DNA from 3 places in the Pannonibacter sp. Q-1 genome. Region 2 is predicted to be linked to each of the others. Evidence: predicted binding sites of a transcription regulator. Region 2 holds the regulator's gene; each other region holds the start of a gene.

Region 1 (6,925 bases), on a different contig from region 2:
TGCTCCATGGTGATCGCCGGCAGATCGTCGACCGACTTCACGTTCTCGTAGCGGCGGGTCAGCTTGGTGCTGGGAACGGCGATGATCTTCTCATCCTGGCCGCTCTCGTCTTCCATCAGCAGCACGCCGATGGGACGGCAGCTCATGATGGCGCCGGGCACGATCGGGCGCTGGTTGATCACCATCACGTCGATGGGGTCGCCATCGCCGCACAGGGTGTGGGGCACGAAGCCATAGTTCCCCGGATAGCGCATCGGGGTGTAGAGGAAGCGGTCCACGTACATGGCACCTGCTGCCTTGTCCATCTCGTACTTGATCGGCTCGCCGCCGACCGGAACTTCGATGATGACGTTGATGTCTTCCGGCGGGTTCTTGCCGATCGGCACCGCATCAATACGCATGAGCTTGCTCCTTGAGTTGCTGCGCAGGTCTATTGCAGGGACCGCGCCGCGAAGCAAGGGGCAAGTGTGGTAAAGCGTTGAAATCCGGGCTTTCCGGTGCCGCTGGGTGACAGATCCGGCAGGCGCGGTTCAGCGCTCCGCCTCGTGCCAGCAATAGATGGACAGCTCCAGCCGCTTGCCGCCCGTCTGGTGCCAGGAGCGGCCGGTCAGTACGCCGCCAAGGGCGGCATAGAAGCCGCAGGCCGGTTCATTGTCCGTCAGCACGCGCACCGCAAGGCCCTTGAGGCCGCGCCGCTCAAGGCAGGTTCTGACGCTGGCAAACAATCTGCGGCCAAAGCCGAGGCCCTGATATTCCGGCTTGAGATAAAGCTCGTACAGCTCCCCGGCGCAGCCGGTGCCCCGCATGCGGCAGGGCCCATAGCTGGCATAGCCTGCCACCTCGCCTGCCACTTCCAGCACTTCGATCTCGACACCCTTGTCGATGGCATCATGCCACCAGCCGCCGCTGCGGCGGGCGACAAAGCGCTCCAGGTCCAGCCCGTCGAGCATGCCCCGGTAGGCAAGGCGCCACGCCTGCGCATGCACGGCCGCAAGGCTGGCCGCGTCATCATGTCGTGCGGGGCGCAGTTCCACGAGGCTCGTCGTCATGGGCAGATGATAGCCGGGCGGGAGGCAAACAGGAAGCAGGCAATGAAGAGGGAAGTGCGCCGTCTTCCGCAACGGCAAATGAAAAGGGCCAGCACGAGTGCTGGCCCTTCAGGTGCCCGTTCGAATGTACTTCAGCACTCAACCTGATCAGCTCCGTTCCGGGGGGCTGGGGGGCTAATGCGTACCGGAACCAGAACCGTTCAGGCCGAACGGGTATGATCATAAGATGGTGGGCCAACGTGGCGTGTGAAGGGCTCAATTGAGGCAAAAGCAAGGTATCTTTTCAGCATTCCTGCGGCCTAAAAACCCTGCCACACGCAGGCTTGCCAGTGAGGTCCGCAAGGGGCATCATGACAAGTCAATGACATATCCTCGCCGGCAGGCATCAGCAGGTCTGATTCCGCAGCAAGGTTGACGGGAGGTGGCATGAGCGAGAGCGAAGGAGATGCAGCCGGACAGCCGCAAGGCTTTCCCTCTGAGATGCCCGTCCGGCCGGACAGTCCGCCCGGTTCCAGTTCCCAGATCAATGCTCCCCAGCACGGTGCTGCCCAGCCCACCGTCCCGCAGATCCCGGCGAAACCCGTCGTTGCCTTTGACCGGCGTGAGCTGGACCAGATCCTGCGCATCTATGGCCGCATGGTCGCGGATGGAGAGTGGCGGGACTATGCCATCGATCTGATGAAGGACCGGGCCGTGTTCTCCGTTTTCCGCCGCAGCAGCGAAATGCCGCTTTACCGGATCGAGAAGGATCCGAAGCTTGCCCGCCGACAGGGCGCCTACAGCGTGGTGGCCACGGGCGGCATGGTGCTCAAGCGCGGGCACGAGCTGGCATCTGTTCTCAAGGTCTTCGAAAAGAAACGCCATCTGCGGCTGGTGGATGCCTGAGCGCAGGCAGATTGCCCGTGACGGATACGAAGCCCCCGGACCGTCTGATCCGGGGGCTTTTCTTCCAGCTTTTTCTTTAAGTCTCAGAAGCGCAGGCTCAACTCGGCATTGACCGAATGGGACTGGGCGTTGCGGCGCAGTTCGCCGCCGTAGGAGAGCTTGCCGGTCAGCTTCTGGCTGGCATTGGTGGCGGCAACGCCAAGGTTGAGCCGTCCGATATCGCGGCCAAGATCCGGGCCTGCGCTGTTGACGGAACTGCCGAGCAGCTGAACCTTGCGGCCCGCGGCAACCGGACCCAGGGCGCGGGCATAGGCGAGATCCATCATCGGCGTCACGCTGTAGCTGCCGAAGGCGATCGGCATGGCCGACAGGCGCAGGCCAACACCGGTTTCCGAACCGGTGGAGGTGGAGCTGCGCAGGCTGACGTTGAACACGTCGGCGCCCGTTTCGCTGCCGGACCCGAGCCACTGGTGGCGCACACGGCCATGGACATAGGGCCGGGCCAGCAGGCCTTCGGTCTCGAAGGTCATGCCGATACGGGCGGAGGCGGAGAGGCCGAGGTCCGTGGTCTTGGTCTGGCCGTTGACGGTCACGCTGGTGCCCGAGCCGGTGATGTTCTTGCGGTCGAGGGTGTTCTCGAAGCGCGAGAAGCTGGAAGCGGCTTCCAGGAAATACCGGTCGTAGGTGTAGCCGCCATAGATCAGAGCATGCAGGCCGTTGATCCGGGCGCGGTCACCGGCGCTGCGCATCGAGGAGGTGCTGAAGCCGCCGGCGGCGCCAAGGCGCAGATTCTCTGTTGCGATGAATTCACCGCCCACCAGCAGGCCTGCGCTGCGGCTGGTGGAGGAGGCGGAGGTGGAGGTACCGTCCATCAGGCTGATGCCGGCCAGCGACTGGGCCCAGAAGCGGCGGTTCGCCTCACTGGGTGCTGCGCCATTGGTGGAGACGGCGACGGCCGGACCGGCGGGATCCAGCAGCGAGCTGGCGCGCTGTTCGGTGATGCCCATCACCGTGTTGACCGCCTGCGTCTGCACCTGTGCGGTCTGGGAGAAGGCGGCAACCTTTTTCACGTCATTGGTGCTGGTCAGCCTGTCGAGGCTCAGCAGGCCCCAGCCATACTGGCTGTCGATGCCGGCTGCACCAATGTCCGTGGCAGTCATCAGGACGAGGCGTGCCAATTCCTGCGGCGTGGCGTTGGGATACATCTGCTGGGCGATCGCCAGCGCACCCGTGACATGCGGCGTGGCCATCGAGGTGCCCGACATGCGCACGTAACCACCGGTGTTGGCGGTGGAGTAGATGCCGCCCGTTGTCTCGTCGTCATCGCCGCCCGGTGCGGCCATGCACCACATCATGGTCACGCCACAGTGGTTGGAATAGGCGGGGGTGATGCCGTTCTGGCCGACGGCGGTTACCGAGATCCAGCTGGCCTTCAGTTCCGGATAGAGATAGGGCAGGGCAGATTCAATGCCTGCATCCGTCGCGCCGTCGTTGCCTGTCGCCCAGACCATCACCGCGCCGCGGCTGGCTGCATCCCGCACAGCGGCCAGCAGCACCGCGTTGTCGGCTTCGAAGGTTGTCCGGTCCATCGCCAGATCGCCGGTCGGGGTGTAGACATAGCTGCCCCAGGAATTGTTGAAAATGCGGATGCCATTGTCCAGAGCATAGTCAAGCACACGGGCGACATATTCGTTTTCGATGTCACCGGCGCTGTCCATGATGGCAAGATTGGCGAGCCTCACACCCGGCGCAACGCCCATCATGCCGGTGCCATTGGCCGATGCGCCGATGATGCCGGCCACATGGGTGCCGTGGCCATTGGCGTCGGTGAAGGTCGCCATCTCCTCGGCGCCGTTATAGTTCAGGGCGCTGAGGTTGGCGATGAGATCCGGATGGCTGGCCAGGATGCCGCTGTCGAGGACGCCGATTGTGACACCGGCTCCGGTGTAGCCACGGGAATGGGCAATCGGGGCGCCGGTCATCAGCAGACCCCACTGGGCATCATATTCGTTGACAGGCAGCAGCGGGGCTGCATGCGATGCCGCGATGGACAGCGAGAAAGTGGTAACCGCCGTGGCGCCGAGAAGCGCGGAGCGCAGAAAATGGGTGTGTTTACGCATGTCAGCCCTGGAAAAAAACAGAAACAGACTTTCCGTATCGTCCAAAACTGATTTGTGTTCAATCAATGGCCGGTGATGGCGATTTCCGGGTGCTTTAGAAAATGGAAAGGGCGCGGAGGTAATCCGCGCCCTTGAATTTTTCTGCTGTGTGCCGCGGTTATTCGCGGTTGCCGAAGAGCTGCAGCAGCATGAGGAAGAGGTTGATGAAGTCGAGGTAGAGGCGCAGGGCACCCATGATCGACTTCTTCGTGGCCACTTCGCCGGTGTCACCCTCGTAGTACATTTCCTTGATCTGCTGGGTGTCATAGGCGGTGAGGCCTGCGAACACCAGCACGCCGATCACCGAGACAGCGAACTGCAGGGCGGAAGACGCCAGGAAGATGTTGACCACCGAGGCGATGATGATGCCGATCAGGCCCATCAGCAGGAACGAGCCCCAGCCCGACAGGTCCTTCTTGGTGGTGTAGCCATAGAGGCTCAGCGCACCGAAGGAAGCTGCGGTGATGAAGAACACGCGTGCGATCGATCCGCCCGTATAGACGAGGAAGATCGAGGACAGGGACGCACCCATGAGGGCGGCATAGACCCAGAAGCTGACCTGCGCGGTCGAGGCACTCATGGACTGGATGCGCATGGAGAGGAAGAACACCATCCCCAGCGGAGCCAGCATGATCAGCCACTTCAGCGGTGAGGCATAGAGCGCATAGCCAAGCTGCGAGAGCATCGTGCCATTGCCGAGAACGGCAGCGGCGGCTGCCGGATCAGTGGTCGTCGCAAACTGGGCAAGGCCCAGGGCAATGAAACCCGTGATGGCAAGACCGATGGTCATGTAGTTGTAGACGCCCAGCATGTAAGAGCGCAGGCCCTGGTCAATGCCGGCATCGGCGTAGCGGCCGGCGACCGCGTACGGTGCTTCATTTTTCCGGTCGAACGTCGACATATAGTGTTTCCCCTTCATTAGGTTACGCGGGAGGGACACTCCCAAACCGCCTCGACGGAGCAAGTCCGTTTGCAGAAGAATATGGGCGGGGTTCTGCCATCGCACAAGGGCAAATGGCCAAAAAACGCTTCCGGGAAGATTACAAAATCTCCATCTGAGGCGCCCGGCGCCGGTGAAAAGGCGCCGGAAGACCGTCTGTTATGGTCACAGATTGCGCAGCACCGGCGCAGGTTTCTTGCCCAGCACGCGCCATGTGCCGATGAGACCGAAGCCGACGGTCAGCACCAGAGCGGCAAGGGCCGCCGTGACTGCGGTGCCCGGGAGCAGCGTGAAGGACCCGTTCATCACCTGCGTGATCACGAACCACGCGGCAATGGACCCGGCCAGCACTGCAAAAACCGCCGTGCCGAGGCCGAGCATCGCATATTCCATCGCATAGGCGCCGGTCAGCCGGGCGCGGGTGGCACCCAGCGTCTTCAGGATCACCGCGTCATAGATGCGGCTGCGGTTTCCGGCCGCCAGCGCTCCGGCCAGCACCAGAATGCTGGAGATGAGCGTGATGGCGGAGGCCGCCCGGATGGCGACGGCAAGCTGGGCGACAAGATCATTCACCTGCGCCAGCGCATCCTTGACGCGGATGGCCGTCACGGTGGGGAAGGCGGAGGAGACGGTCTTCAAAAGGCCCAGCTCACGCTCGGCCGGCGCATCCGGGTCCCAGGTCACGGTCATCAGGAAGGCGTGCGGGGCACCGGCGAAGGTGTTGGAGGAGAAGACCATCACGAAATTGATGGCGAGCGATTCCCATTCCACCTTGCGGGTGTTGGCGATCTTCGCGGTGATTTCCCGGCCCAGCACGTTGACGGTGATCCGGTCGCCGACCGCAAGGCCAAGTTCGGTGGCCAGTTCATCATCGAAGGAGACCAGCGGCTCGCCGCTGTAGCCCTCCGGCCACCATTCGCCCTTCATCAGGGTGGAATTGGCCGGCAGGCTGTCCTGATAGGTGATGCCCCTGTCGCCGCGCAGCACCCAGGCGGCACTGGCCGGCGGGGTGATCTGGTTGACCGGCACATCCTTGAGGCTGACGAGGCGGCCGCGCAGCATGGGCACGCTCTGGATCTTCGCGTCCCCGGCGTCCTGCTGCAGCAAGGTGGCGAAGGCATCGCGCTCGGTGCTCTGGATGTCGATGAAGAAGAAGCTCGGGGCTTTTTCGGCAATCGTCGCCGTCAGCTCCCGGCGCAGGTTGCCGTCGATGAGGGCCAGCGACACCAGCAGGGTGAGGCCAAGGCCGAGCGACAGCACCACGGAAGAGGTGAGCGCGCCCGGCCGGTGGATGTTGGCGATGGCGAGCCTGAGGCCGGTGGAGCGCACCTGCGGCGCCTTGCGCGCGGCAAGCATCATCAGCCGTGCCACCCCGCCCAGCAGCAGGAAGGAGGCGGTGGAGGCCACCACATAGATCGAGGCAATGCGCCGGTCTTCGGCGAGGAAGATGGCGATGCCTGCCAGCGACACGGCGGCAATCAGCGTTGCGGCCAGATAGCGCTTGCGCGGCCAGACCTTGGCGCCCGTCACCTGATCGCGGAAGAGGGCTGTCGGCGGCACGTCATGGGCGCGGCCCAGCGGCCAGATGGCGAAGGCAAGCGCCGTCAGCAGGCCGTAGAGAAGCCCGAGGCCAAGTTCCGAGGGATAGATGGACACCGCCAGCTTGACCGGCAGCAGGCCGGAGATGGCGCCCGCCGCGGCGAAGGGTATGGCCGCTCCGGCGACAAGACCGATGGCGATGCCGATGGCTGCGATGATCATCATCTGGATCAGATAGATGCGGAAGACGAGATCATTGCTGGCGCCGAGGCACTTGAAGCTGGCGATCACCTCGCGCTTGCTTTCAAGGAATGCCCGCACCGCATTGGCAACACCGACGCCGCCGACGACCA
Region 2 (6,925 bases):
CCTCATCCGTGATCGTCAGCGGCGGCAGGATGCGCAGCACGTTGTCGCCGGCGGGAACCACCAGCAGGCCATTGGCGCGCACCTTGGCCAGAACTTCCGCATTCGGGCGGACACATTTGATGCCGAGCATCAGCCCGCGCCCGCGCACATCCTCGAATACCTTCGGATAGGCGTCGATCACCGCAGCCAGCCGCTGCTTCAACAGGAGGCCCTTGCGCTGCACTTCTTCCAGGAAGCCCGGGGCCAGAATGACATCCAGCACCGCATTGCCCACGGCCATGGCCAGCGGGTTGCCGCCGAAGGTGGTGCCATGCGTCCCCGGAACCATGCCGGCGGCAGCGGCTTCCGTGGCAAGGCAGGCGCCCATGGGGAAGCCACCGCCGATGCCCTTGGCAACGGCCATCAGGTCCGGCGTCACACCCGCCCATTCATGGGCAAAGAGCTTGCCCGTGCGGCCAACGCCGGTCTGGATCTCGTCAAAGATCAGCAGCAGGCCTTCGGCATCGCAGATCTCGCGCAGCTTGCGCAGGAATTCCGCATCCACCTCGCGCACACCGCCCTCTCCCTGAATGGGCTCAATGCAGAGCGCTGCTGTCGTTGGGCCGATGGCCGCCTTCAGCGCATCCAGGTCACCGGTCTTCACCTGATCAAAGCCCGGCGCCTTGGGGCCGAAGCCTTCCATATACTTGGCCTGGCCGCCCGCCGCGATGGTGGCAATGGTCCGGCCATGGAAGGCGCCTTCAAAGGTGATGATGCCGATCCGTTCCGGGCGGCCATTGACATAATGATAGCGCCGCGCCGTCTTGATGCAGGCTTCCATCGCCTCGGCGCCGGAGTTGGAAAAGAACACCCGGTCCGCAAAGGTGGCATCCGCCAGCCGCTGGCCGAGCTCTTCCTGCCCCGCAACCTTGTAGAGATTGGAGATGTGCCACAGCTTCTCGGCCTGCGCCTTCAGTGCATTGACGAGATGGGGGTGGGAATGACCCAGCGCATTCACCGCGATTCCCGACCCGCAGTCGAGAAAGCGTCGCCCGTCAGCGGTCTCCAGCCAGACGCCTTCTCCGCGGACGAAATCCAGGTCCGCCCGTGCGTATGTGCCGAAAAGTGCCGACGCAGTCATTTCCCTTGCTCCTTCAGGTAGTTAAGCGCGCCTTCCGCATGGGGTTCATGCCAGGGCGTCTACCATCAACGGGTTCTCAAAACGAACTGTGCCGCCCTCGCAGGCGGCACACCGAACAAGGACCGTTTATACAACGGTCCTGCCTATGGGTGTCAATGCAAATGGCGCATTTCCGCCATTGCCGCAGAAGGTAAAAGTCAACCCCGGTTATCTGGGGAAAAGTCGTTTCGTCCCCGGTTCATGTTTGCCCCCAACTTGCCTCGCCTTCACCGCCCATTGTAGTGTCCAACCAGTCGGATACGACATGTCGTGCTGTAGTTCACCAAATCATACTGGATATGGCCACTAAGGCGCGGACCACGCGTGCCTTAATTCATGGTTAATGCGTAAAATTCTACAGCCGCAAACGACGGGGTGCGACAGATGAGCTGGACTGACGAACGCGTAGATCTCTTGAAGAAGCTTTGGACGGACGGTCTGAGCGCGAGCCAGATTGCTGCCGAGCTTGGCGGCATCACGCGCAACGCTGTCATCGGCAAGGTTCACCGCCTTGGCCTGTCGGGCCGCGCCAAGACGGCGGCCCCTGTCACCAAGCAGCGCCGCCCGCGCAGCGCAACGGCGCCGGTGACGGCAGCCGCCGCGCCGCAGCAGACCACGGTGCAGGCCACCTCCACCATCCGCACGCCTTCGGCAGGAACGCCGCAGCTGCGCGGCGCCACCGCACTGAAGATGGCACCGCAGGAAGATGTGGCCATCGACGTGGAAGCAGCACCGCTCGCCGAACTGGTGCCCTTCACCGAGCGCGCCACAATCCTCACCCTCACCGAGCGCACCTGCAAGTGGCCGATCGGTGACCCGTCCTCTGCGGATTTCTATTTCTGCGGCCGCCATTCGGAGCCCGGCGTTCCCTATTGCCCGCAGCACTGCCGGATCGCCTACCAGCCGGTCAACGACCGCCGCCGCGCCGCTCCGGACAAGAAAGCCCTTCGCGGCTGATGCTTCAGAGGGGGCCAACCAGCACCCCAAGCGGCTCCCTCACCCAATCAAGCCTGCCCGCTGCGGCAGGCTTTTTTGTTGGCTGGACGTCCGGCTGCATTTGTTGAGCGGCTGGGAACGCCGGCGCAAAGTGGCGCGCTTCTCCAAAAGCCAAAAGGCCCGCACGGATGGCGGGCCTTTCCAGAATAATTGCAGCAGAGCGGATCAGCTGGCGACGGCGAACTGATCGTTGAAGGCATAACCCGCGCCGCGGACCGTGCGGATCGGGTCCTTCACCTTGCCCTTGTTGATGGCCTTGCGCAGGCGGCCGACGTGAACGTCGACGGTGCGCTCATCCACATAGACATCGTGGCCCCACACGCCGTCGAGCAGCTGCTCGCGCGAGAAGACGCGGCCGGGCGAGGTCATCAGGAATTCCAGCAGGCGGAACTCGGTCGGCCCCAGGTGAATTTCCTTGCCGTTGCGGCGGACGCGGTGGGTTTCCTTGTCCAGTTCCAGATCGCCGGACTTCAGCATGGTGGACACCACTTCCGGGCGGGCCCGGCGCAGGATGGCGCGCACGCGGGCCATCAGCTCGGGGATCGAGAAGGGTTTCACCACATAGTCGTCAGCCCCGGTGGCGAGGCCACGGATGCGCTCGGCCTCCTCGCCGCGTGCCGTCAGCATGATGATCGGCAGGCGTTCGGTTTCGGACCGGGCCCGGACGCGGCGGCACAGCTCGATGCCGGAAAGTCCCGGCAGCATCCAGTCCAGCAGCAAGAGGTCCGGCTGCGTCTCCCGCAGCCGGATTTCGGCGTCATCTCCCCGGTTGCAGGAGTCCACGTCATAGCCTTCGGCTTCGAGATTGTAGCGCAGCAGAAGGCTCAGGGGCTCTTCGTCTTCAACGATAAGAACCTTGGGCATGGCAATATGCTCCGGACGTCACTTACAGGCAGGCAGATCAGGCGCCTTCGTTTTCGGCAATGCCCATCTCGTCGATCTTGCGGCGGGCTTCCAGCAGCTGGTCACCGGTCACCATGAAATAGACGTTTTCGGCGATGTTGGTGGCATGGTCACCAATGCGCTCGATGTTCTTGGCACAGAACAGCAGGTGGGCACACTGGGTGATCTTGCGCGGATCTTCCATCATGTAGGTCAGCAGCTCGCGGAACAGCGAGGTGTAGATGGCATCCACCTCATCGTCGCGCTCGCGCACGGCCTTGGCGGCTTCGGCATCACGGCCCGTATAGGCGTCCAGCACCGACTTGAGCTGGTTCAGCGCCAGATCGGACATGTGCTCGACGCCGAAGGCGGCCTTCTTGGAATTGAAGACGCCGTCGATGGCAATCACGCGCTTGGCGATGTTCTTGGCAAGGTCACCGACACGCTCCAGATCGTTGGCGATGCGGCCTGCGGCCATGATCTCGCGCAGATCCTGGCCCATCGGCTGGCGCAGGGCGACGATGCGGATGAACTTCGCCTCGATTTCCTGCTGCATCTCGTCCAGCTTGGCATCGGCCTGAACGGTGGCCTGTGCCTTGGGCAGATCGTGAGTCAGCAGAGCGGTGACGGCATCATTCACCAGCTTCTCCGCCAGACCGCCCATTTCGGCGACCCGGCCGGCCAGGGCGCGCAGTTCCTCGTCATACGAGCTAACGGTATGCTCGGACATGTCGTGTTCCTCTCAAATTCTGGGGCGCAAGATCCAGTATCAGCCGAAACGGCCGGTGATGTAATCCTGCGTGCGCTTGTCCTGCGGATTGGTGAAGATGTCCTGCGTCGCCCCTTCCTCGACCAGATTGCCGAGATGGAAGAAAGCGGTGCGCTGGGACACGCGGGCAGCCTGCTGCATGGAGTGCGTCACGATCACGATGGTGAAGTTGGTGCGCAGCTCGTCGATCAGCTCTTCGACCTTGGCGGTCGCGATCGGATCAAGGGCCGAGCACGGCTCGTCCATGAGGATCACTTCCGGGCTGACGGCGATGGCGCGGGCAATGCAGAGACGCTGCTGCTGGCCACCGGACAGGCCCGTGCCCGGACCATCAAGACGGTCCTTCACTTCGTTCCACAGGCCGGCCTTCTGCAGCGAGGCAGAAACCACTTCATCGAGTTCCGCCTTGTTGCGGGTCAGGCCGTGGATGCGCGGACCATAGGCGACGTTCTCGTAGATCGACTTGGGGAACGGGTTCGGCTTCTGGAACACCATGCCGACCTTGGCGCGCAGCTGCACCGGATCGACCTTCGGATCGTAGATGTTCTCGCCGTCGATCAGGATGTCACCTTCAACACGGCAGATGTCGATGGTGTCGTTCATCCGGTTGAGGGTGCGCAGGAAGGTGGACTTGCCGCAGCCCGACGGACCGATAAAGGCGGTCACGGAACGGGGCTGAATCTTGATGTCCACGTCCTTGATGGCGTGCTTGTCGCCGTAATAGACCTGAACCTTGCGGGCGACGATCTTGGGTTCTGCGTGGGTCACGCCGTTCTCCACTTTTGCGCTGACATTCATCGGTAATCCCTTTCTTACCAGCGGCGCTCAAAGCGGCGGCGCAGGATGATGGCAACCAGGTTCATTACGATCAGGAACACCAGCAGCACGATAATGGCTCCGGATGCGCGCTCGACGAAAGCCGGGTCACCACGCTGCGTCCAGTTGAAGACCTGAACAGGCAGGGCAGCTGCCGGCTCGAAGAAGCCTTCCGGCGGAGCAGACGGGAAACTGCGAACAAATGAAACCATGCCGATCAGCAGCAGGGGTGCGGTTTCACCAAGGGCCTGAGCCAAGCCAATGATCGTTCCAGTCAGGATGCCGGGAGCGGCAAGCGGCAGCACGTGATGAAAGATCGACTGCATCTTCGACGCACCGACCCCAAGCGCCGCATCCCGGATGCTCGGCGGCACCGCGCGCAGCGCAGCACGGGTGGCAATGATGATTGTCGGGATCGTCATCAGCGTCAGGACAAGACCGCCAACCAGCGAGGCCGACTGGGGAAGACCGGCAAAATTGATGAAAACAGCCAGGCCAAGGATACCGAACACGATTGACGGAACGGCTGCCAGGTTCGAGATGTTGACTTCAATCAGGTCAGTAAACCAGTTCTTGGGGGCAAATTCCTCAAGGTAGATGGACGCCGCCACGCCGATCGGAACCGCCAGGACAAGAACAATCATCATCATGTACATGGAGCCGAGGAAGGCGATACCCAGACCTGCCGCTTCAGGACGCAAGTCGGAGGCATCCGGTCCGAAGAAGAAGCCCCAGTTGAAGCCCTCATACATCATGCCGGCTGCGCGCATTCTGTCGGCGAGTTCCAGCTGCTCAGGCGAGATATTGCTATCCAGCTTCGCGCTGTCCATCGTGACGCGGCCCTTGAAGTAGCCATCGACACGGCCGTTGGCGTAGGTCTTGAACTTGATTGTCTGGCCGACAAGGTTCGGATCCGCCAGCACCATGTTGCGCAGTGTCGCCGGTGCTTCCTTGGAGACGAGATCAAAAATTTCCCTGTCGGACAAACCGCCGGTCTCAATGCCCGCACGGTTCAGAGCCTCCAGAAGCGCCTTCTGGATTACATTCCCGTAGCCGACCGTGCTGACCTTCTTCATCTCCTCAAGATCCCGCTGGCCCGACTTGTCGAGGGCGGATTCCGTCAGCTGCACATCGAACTCAACAAAGGCCTGGTTGAATGCAGCAAGGCCACTGGAAAGCACTGAAGACAGAAGGATGACGAGGGACATCAAGCCAATGAAAATGGCCGTCATTCCATAGAAGCGGAACCGGCGCTCTGCCGCATTTCTCCGCTTGGTCCGTGCATCCGGGTTATAGATCGATTTGAACGGAACAGTATCGACGCTGGTCATTCGTATTGCTCCCGGTATTTACGGACGATGTAAAGAGCGGCGACATTCAGTCCCAGAGTGAAGACAAAGAGCGTCATGCCAAGCGCGAAGGCGACCAGTGTCTCCGGTGAGGCGAACTCCGTGTCACCTGTCAGCTGGCTGACGATCTTCACTGTAACGGTGGTCATGGCATCGAACGGATTGAGCCCCAGCTTGGCTGCAGCTCCGGCGCCCATCACCACAATCATGGTCTCGCCAATGGCGCGGCTTGCTGCCAGAAGGACAGCGCCGACAATGCCCGGCAAGGCCGCAGGAAAGACAACTTGCCGGATCGCCTCGGATCTGGTGGCCCCAAGGCCATAGGCGCCGTCACGCAGAGACTGGGGAACCGCATTGATGATGTCATCCGAGAGTGATGACACGAAGGGGATGAGCATGATGCCCATCACGAGACCGGCAGTCAGCACCGACGACGACGAATTGCCCAGGCCCATGGGCTGGGCGAAGTAGTCGCGCAGGAAAGGGCCAACCGTGATCAGGGCGAAAAGGCCGTAGACGATGGTCGGGATACCCGCCAGCAGCTCAAGCAGCGGCTTGGCGATGCTTCGAACCGGCTTGGACGCATATTCCGACATGTAGATTGCCGCATAAAGGCCAATCGGCACGGCAAACAGGAGCGCGACGGTCGAGACATACAAGGTACCCCAGAGCAACGGCAGGATGCCCAGTTCGGAGCCGCCGCGGAACTGCGGATTCCAGACCGTACCGAAGAAGAACTCGGTCGCAGGGTACATGTTGAAGAAATTATAGGTCTCAAACAGCAGGGACGACACAATGCCGAAGGTCGTCAGCACGGCGACGAGCGATGCAGCAAGAAGCATTGAACGCGTGAACTGCTCGGAGACATTTCTGGCGCGGAAGTCCGGATTAATCCGGAAAAACGACCAGACAAGCCCGGCGGCCGCAACCGCAATCACCGCAATGGCCATCATG
Region 3 (6,925 bases), on a different contig from region 2:
GCAGGAGCTTCTGCGGCAGGATCAGCGCACGGGCAAGGTTGACCTTCTGCTGTTCGCCGCCGGAAAACGTGGTGGGATAGGCGCGCCACAGATCGCGTTTCACGCCGAATTCTTCAAGCCTGCGGTGTGCCTCGTCAAGGGCCTCGGCTCTGGCCATGCCCGCCCGGCGCAGCGGTTCGGCGACGATCTCGTCGGCGGCAACGCGCGGGCGCGCGGTCAGGAACTGGGTGACGAAGCCGATGTCACGGCGCCGCAGCAGGGTGATGTCGACATCGGCGGCTGTTGCAAGGTCGATGCGGCCTTCGCCGGCCGCGTACCAGATGTGCCCGGCCTGCGGCAGGTAGCTGCGGTAGAGCGTGCGCAACAGGGTGGATTTGCCAGCCCCGTTTTCGCCCCGCAGCAGCAGGAACTCACCGGCATGAAGGCGGAAGGAAATGCCGCTGAAGGCGTGCAGTTCCTGGTCGAGGTGATACATGTGGAAGCGCTTTGACAAACCTTCCACGTCGAGAAGCGGGGTCATGCGGACTGGTTCCTTGTTGTCAAAGTTTGGCCTGCACGAGCTGCTGGGTGTACTCGTGCTGCGGATCCTGGAACACCTGGTCGACTAGCCCCTGTTCCACCACCTTGCCACGGCGCATCACCATGACGCGGTCTGCCATGGTGTGGATGACGCCCAGATCATGCGAGACGATGACCATGGTGATGGCGCGGTCACGCTGAAGCCGCTTCAGCGTGTCCAGCACCAGCGCCTGCACCGAGACATCGAGGCCGGTGGTGGGCTCGTCGAGCAGCAGCAGCGAGGGTTCCAGCGCGATGGCCTTGGCGAGCTGGACGCGCTGCTGCATGCCGCCGGACAGTTCGATGGGCCGGGCATCCATGCGCTCCAGCGGGAATTCCGAGGCGTCGAGTGCATCCCTTGCCTTGCCGCGCAGCACCTTGAAGCTGCGCTCCCCGGCCACCAGCAGCCGTTCGGCCACATTGCCCGATGAGGAGTGGCGCATCAGCAGGCCGAGGTGCGGGTTCTGGTAGACGATGCCGATGTTGCGGGCGCAGAGCATCCGGCGCTCGAACCGGCCGAGGTCGAACAGGTTGCCGGTCAGATCCGCTCCGGCGGGGCCAGGCAGATTGAGGTGATAGGTGCCGCTGCCGGGCGTGTCCTCGAGGTTCATCATGCGCAGCAGCGTCGACTTGCCCGAGCCGCTCTCGCCGACGATGCCCAGAACTTCGCCCGGATAGACGGTGGCATCAACGCCGTCGAGGGCGGTGACCCCGCCAAAGCGGCGGGTAATGCCGCGCATGGTGAGGAGCGGGGGAACGGTCATCAGCCGGGGCGCGGCCTCGATGCGCTGAGCGGGGCTTTGGACGGTCATGGGCGGAACTCCCCGTTCTTGTACCAGGTCCCGATGTCCGGGACGGCTTCGCCTTCGCTGCGGCGGATGGCCTTGATGCCGAAATGGCTGTCGGACACCTCGAAGGATGAGCCGCCATCGTCCTGCGGGATCTCGTTCATGAAATAGCCTGTCACGCCGGAGCGGTGGCAGGTGAGCGGCTGGTGCTCCTCGACCTTGTAGGGCACATCCGAGAAGACCAGCGGCTCCACCCTCGTATAGGGCGGCACGGCATAAAGGCGCTTCTCGCGGCCGGCGGAAAGGAAGGTCAGATGCCGCGCCATGTGAAGCTTCGGCACATCCCAGCGCGGGACCGGCGAGGGCGTCATCACATGGCGGCCGTTGACAAGGCTGGGATAGGCCGCGCCCTGCATGATGCGGCCGGAGCGGACCATCTGCTCGTAAAGTGTCAGCCAGAGGCGGCCATAGTCGGCATCGGCGTGCATCTGCCGGGCCACCGACATGTTCGGCTCGACGGGGCGCAAGGGTTCCGGGTTCGGCACCTGCAGGACGAGGATCTGGTCCTCCCGCAGGATTTCCTCCGGCACCCTGTGGCGGGACTGCAGGATGGTGGCTTCGCCCGTGTCCCAGGTCTCACCAGCGCCCGAGACGCGGGCGAGGAACTTACGGATCGAAGCGGCGTTGACGCTGTCATCGGCGCCCTGGTCGATGACCTTGACGACGGATGACGGCTTCAGCAGCGTCAGCGTCACCTGCAGGCCGCCGGTTCCCCAGCCGCGGGCAATGGGCACCTCGCGGCTGGCATAGGGCATCTGGCAGCCGGGCACGGCGACGGCCTTCAGCATCTTGCGGCGCAGTTCACGCTTGGCGGAGGCATCCAGGAAGCCGTAGGAGAACGCCTCCCAGGGTTTGGTCAGGCTGGCAAGGCTGGTCATGCGGAAATCTCCCCGGTGATGGCCGGCTCCGGTGCGGCGCCAGATACGGCGGCAGATACGGGATCGGGTGCCGTCTTCGCCCCGGCAGCATTCCCCCCGGTGGCCTTCGACTTGGCGTCGCGCAGGGCATCCAGCGCCGACTGGAAGGTGACATAGTGGGGCAGCTTGAAGTGGATGCAGAAGCCGGAGGCCTCCACCGGCTCGGTGTGATAGAGGAAGAATTCCTCGTTCACCGGCGAATTCTGCGGCGCATCCGGGGCGTTGAGGTCGAGGGTCGCTCCGGCGATGACCTTGATCTCGTTCCAGCCCAGCGTGGCGCAGAAGCCAAGGTCGAGCTGGCCCGACTTGCCCTTGGAGGTGACTTCGGCCTGAGAGACCTTGACCCGTCCGGCGCTGAACAGGGTGCCGCACGGATGACGGACGCTCACCTCCGCTTCCGCAAGGCGCAGTTCGTTGACCGTCGGATGCGCGTTGCCGTAGCCGCGCATGGCGGAATAGCCCAGCGCCAGAACGCCGCCGGTGTCGGCCCGGGCGAGACTCTGCAGCGTGTGGGCGCGTTTGGCCGGGAACAGCAGCGGCTCGCGCGTCAGGTCGGGAATATCGTCCGGTGCCACCTCTTCGCGCGCCGGATCGGCGACGAGGCCCTGCGCCTTCTGCCAGGCGGCCAGAGACGGCTGGCGGGCGGGAGCGGGCAGAGGCGCCGGCTCAACCGGCTCCGGCACAAGGGGCCGGCCTTCCAGCACGCCGGTGGCCAGCAGGCGGTGGGAATAGTCGAGCGAAGGCCCAAGGATCTGGCCGCCGGGAATATCCTTGAAGGCGGCAGAGATGCGGCGGTGGGTGAAGAGCTGATCCTGCGCCACCGTTTCGGCAATGGCAAGGCGCGGCTGCGTGGTGCGCCAGGCCCGCAGCAGCAGCACGGCCTCATAAAGGTCGCCGCCGGACTGGGCCAGCGCCAGCGCGGCCAGATCTTCCTCATAAAGCGAGGCCTCGCCCATGACCCGGCCGATCAGCCAGGGCAGGGACTGGCGGATCTCCGCGACGCGCTCCGCGCCAATGGTGCCCATTCCGGCCCTGTAGAGCCTCTCGGACTGGTCAATAGCCCTTTCCCCGCCACGGGTTGCGACATAAGCCATCAGAGCACCTCGATCCGGGTTGAGCGCGGCAGGCCCATCACCTTGCTGCCATCGGCAATGAAGAGATCAAAGCCGAGCGGGTAGCGGCACAGGTCATTGCGCAGGGCAAAAAAGCCCTGCGGCAGGCCAGCGACGGCGATCTCGCGCGTGGTTTCGATGCCTGGACCCGACAGGCGCAGGCGCCGGCCTTCGCCCAGGCGGGCTTCGGTGACAACGGTTGCGCCCTCGTCCGGGTAGAGCGTGGAGCCGGTCTTCAGGGCGGCAAGCCGGGCCGCATTTGCGTCAGGGCCCAGTTGCAGGAACACGTGGCAGGCCTCATGCAGCGGGGCAAGCGTTGCACCCGTCTGCACTGCGAGCCCGGCAATCACCGGATCATCGGCATGGACCCGGCATTCCCGGTCGATGAGCGCGAGAAGGATGGTGCGCGTACCGGGTTCGGGCAGATGGCGCACGTCACCGGGGCGGCTCAGCGCCCAGAGGATCGCCTCGAAGGCGGCATTGTCGCGGATTTCATCCTCACCCCGCAACGGCGCGGTGATGAGGGCATGTGAACTGGCGGGCAGGGCACCCATGACCGGGCCTCCTTGAGGGATAGGGGGATCAGAAGGTTTCCATGTCGACGCGTGTCGCCTCGATGGCGCAAAGGCTTTGCCGGTCGCGGGCGGCATTGGTGGCGATGGTTTCGGCAACGAAGGCGCTGATGGCTGCGGGCTCGATCCCGGCAGAGGCTGCAGCGTCGATGAGGGCCATGGCCATGGCCCATTCAAGATCACGGCCGGTGACCATGCCATAGCCGGTCGAGCCGTGGGCGGTCAGGCGGACCTCGGCTTCGGCCACCAGAACCTCGCCGAGGTGGAAGTCGGTGCCCTTGACCGTGTCGCGGAAGGGCAGCATGACGAGGCCGGTGCGGCTGCACAGCACGTCAATGGCGCCGAGAGAGGGCAGAAGGCTTTCGGCGAAACCTTTCACCTTGTCCGCACAGCCGTGGGACAGGGCGGTCAGCATGGCGCCGTGACCGGCGGGTGCGGCGGCGTCAGGGGAGGCAAGAGCCGGGCCCATGCCCTCACTCATGCCCTCACTCATGCCAGTCTCAATGCCAGCGTTTATGGCAGTGTCAGTCATCCTGGTCCGGGCTCCCGGTTTCGGGTGGAAGATCGAAGGTGAATTGCACGCGGTTGGCGGCCCAGATGGCCTGCGAGTAACCGATGGGCCGTCCGGTCAGATCCACATCGGTCTTGGTCACGGCCAGAACCGGCTGATCCGGGTGCTGCTTCAACAGGCGCGCTTCTTCGGCCGTCGGGCGGCGGGCGTAGATGGTGGTGCGCTTGCGCAGATAGTCCGTGATGCCATGGGCGCGGTAGACATCCGTCACGGATTGCCCGGCGCGGCGCTGCCCGGCCATATCGGGGAAAAGCGCCTGCGAATGATAGACAACACCAAGACTGAGCGGCACGCCATCGGCAAGGCCAAGGCGCATCATACGGTGGACCGGCGTGCCTGCCGGCAGTTCAAGGGCTTCGGCAACCCGGCGCGGCGCAGGGATCACGTCATCGGAGACCTGTTCGCCTGCGGGCGTGACGCCCTGGCTCAGGAGGTTCTGGCGGAAACGGGTCCGGTGGCCGATCTGGTAGTTGATGAGCGGTGCGCTCTCGACGAAGGTCCCGCGTCCCTGCTCAACCCGCAGCTTGCCTTCAACGGCCAGCGCAGCGATGGCGCGGCGCACGGAATGGCGGCCTGCTCCAAATTCGGCACAGAGTTCCGGTTCGGTCGGCAGTTGCGCTCCCGGCGCGAGGCTGCCAGACAGAATATCAGCAGCAAGCCGGTCCCGGATCGATTGCCACGTTTCACGCGCCATCAAGGCCTCCAATTCATTCGAATGAATTGCGTGATAGCTGCTTTAGGTGACAGGGCCGTGACGCGGAGGCTTTTGGGCCGCCAATTTTTACCCAGCCCGTTTTGCCGTCAGGAACCGGCTTGCTGCGTCCGCATTCCGGTGTCTGGCCGGCCCTCCTCAATTCAGGCCCGGACCGCCAGGCAGAAGGGATCAGTCCCGAGGCTTGATGCGGCCGGGCGGGCGGCGGTCGATGAGGGAGAGAACCAGCGGCGCGAAGGAAATCAGCAGCACGATGCGGGTGATGTGGTGGCTGGCCACATAGGCGACTTCTGCCTTCATGGCGAGGGCGATGAGGCTCATCTCGGTGAGGCCGCCGGGCGCATAGGCCAGCACGATCTGCGAGGTGGTCTGGCCGATGAAGGCGCCGAAAACGAGCGCAAACAGCAAGGTCACCAGCAGGGTCATCAAGGTGGCGCCGAAGCTGAGGGAGACGGCGTGGATCACCTCGCGCCGCCCGGCTCCCAGAAACCGGCAGCCCATGATGGTGCCCATCAGCACCTGACAGGCGATCACCAGTCCCTGCGGCGGGGCGCTGGTGGTGATGCCGGTGACATGGACGGCGGCACTCAGCAGCATGGGGCCGACGAGGGTGGCAGCAGGCAGGCGCAGTTTCAGTGCCACGAAGGCGCCGATGACGCCGCAGGCCGCGAGGATGGCAAGGTCCTGCCAGGACGGGCTGCCGCCCTTGGTGATGGCTGTGCCCACGTTCTGGCCCTCGATGATGCGGAACCAGAAGGAAATAAGGCTGATGGTGACGACGATGCGGGCCGCATGCGCCAGAATGATCTTGCGCTCGTCGCCGCCCAGATCCTTGCCGAGGCTGACCATTTCCATCAGCCCGCCCGGCATGCCGGAGCAGAAGGCGGTGATGCGGTCAAAGCCGCCCACCTTCATGTAGAAGGGAACGGCCAGCACGCCGGAGACAACGAGATAAAGCGCCAGCAGGCCAAGCGAGATGGCCCAGTCGCCGAGCTGTCCCATGAGGGCGGGCGAAAAGCCGGAGCCGAGCAGCACGCCGATGACCGCCACAAGAGCAGGGCGGATGCGGTTCGGCGGCAGGATCGGTGCGCCAAAGATCGATGCCACCATGGTGAAGAGCATGGAGCCCAGCATCCACGGCAGCGGCATATGGGCCAGCCAGAACAGGATGCCGCCCGCAGCCCCGAGCAGCGCGCCAAAGGCAATGCGGCGCAGCACGTCCGGCGTCAGGGCGCGCGCATTTTCTGTGCCGGAGGCTTCCGGGCCTGTCTGTTCAGGGGCAGGGTCTGGTCGGGACACGGGGGTGCTGCGGGTCGGGGAACGTCACGGCGGAGGCGCACCGCAGCCTCGCTTCTGAAAAGAAACCCTCCGGCCCCGGTGCACGCGGGACTATAGGCAGCTTGTTGCCGTGAGACAACCCGGTTGCCTGTCCTTCATGCACCGGCCCCGCGGCCGGAGGGATCTCCTGAAGGTTGGGGTCTTCAGGAAATGTCCATGACAATGCGGCCGTCGATCTGTCCGGCGCGCATCTTGTCAAAGATCGCATTGATGTTGTCGAGCTTGTCCATGGCGTAATGCGCCTTCACCTTGCCGTCGGCAGCAAAGGCGAGGGATTCGGCAAGGTCATTGCGCGTG

Evidence for each region. The regulator PhoB, encoded in region 2, activates phosphate uptake and scavenging genes when phosphate is short. The targets are predictions, from matches to a motif close to TGTCATNNANCTGTCAT.
Region 1: a site for PhoB is predicted at 1,400-1,416, ahead of ACVNHC_RS20125 (DUF2794 domain-containing protein). Genes of this name have one in related genera too.
Region 3: a site for PhoB is predicted at 5,319-5,335, ahead of phnF (phosphonate metabolism transcriptional regulator PhnF). Genes of this name have one in related genera too.

The regions. Positions count from the first base shown of each region.
Region 1 is NZ_JBSXNB010000008.1:45,090-52,014, reverse strand. It holds gene ppa (inorganic diphosphatase) at 1-401, opposite strand, end outside; gene ACVNHC_RS20130 (GNAT family N-acetyltransferase) at 531-1,049, opposite strand; gene ACVNHC_RS20125 (DUF2794 domain-containing protein) at 1,476-1,934, shown strand; gene ACVNHC_RS20120 (S8 family serine peptidase) at 2,018-4,054, opposite strand; gene ACVNHC_RS20115 (Bax inhibitor-1/YccA family protein) at 4,212-4,994, opposite strand; gene ACVNHC_RS20110 (ABC transporter permease) at 5,199-6,925, opposite strand, start outside.
Region 2 is NZ_JBSXNB010000001.1:297,856-304,780, forward strand. It holds gene ACVNHC_RS01335 (acetylornithine transaminase) at 1-1,120, opposite strand, end outside; gene ACVNHC_RS01340 (GcrA family cell cycle regulator) at 1,544-2,116, shown strand; gene phoB (phosphate regulon transcriptional regulator PhoB) at 2,321-3,019, opposite strand; gene phoU (phosphate signaling complex protein PhoU) at 3,057-3,767, opposite strand; gene pstB (phosphate ABC transporter ATP-binding protein PstB) at 3,807-4,604, opposite strand; gene pstA (phosphate ABC transporter permease PstA) at 4,619-5,953, opposite strand; gene pstC (phosphate ABC transporter permease subunit PstC) at 5,950-6,925, opposite strand, start outside.
Region 3 is NZ_JBSXNB010000002.1:199,476-206,400, reverse strand. It holds gene ACVNHC_RS04910 (phosphonate C-P lyase system protein PhnL) at 1-520, opposite strand, end outside; gene ACVNHC_RS04905 (ATP-binding cassette domain-containing protein) at 540-1,370, opposite strand; gene ACVNHC_RS04900 (alpha-D-ribose 1-methylphosphonate 5-phosphate C-P-lyase PhnJ) at 1,367-2,284, opposite strand; gene ACVNHC_RS04895 (carbon-phosphorus lyase complex subunit PhnI) at 2,281-3,417, opposite strand; gene phnH (phosphonate C-P lyase system protein PhnH) at 3,417-3,989, opposite strand; gene ACVNHC_RS04885 (phosphonate C-P lyase system protein PhnG) at 4,018-4,500, opposite strand; gene phnF (phosphonate metabolism transcriptional regulator PhnF) at 4,532-5,272, opposite strand; gene ACVNHC_RS04875 (AbrB family transcriptional regulator) at 5,462-6,589, opposite strand; gene ACVNHC_RS04870 (zinc-dependent alcohol dehydrogenase) at 6,772-6,925, opposite strand, start outside.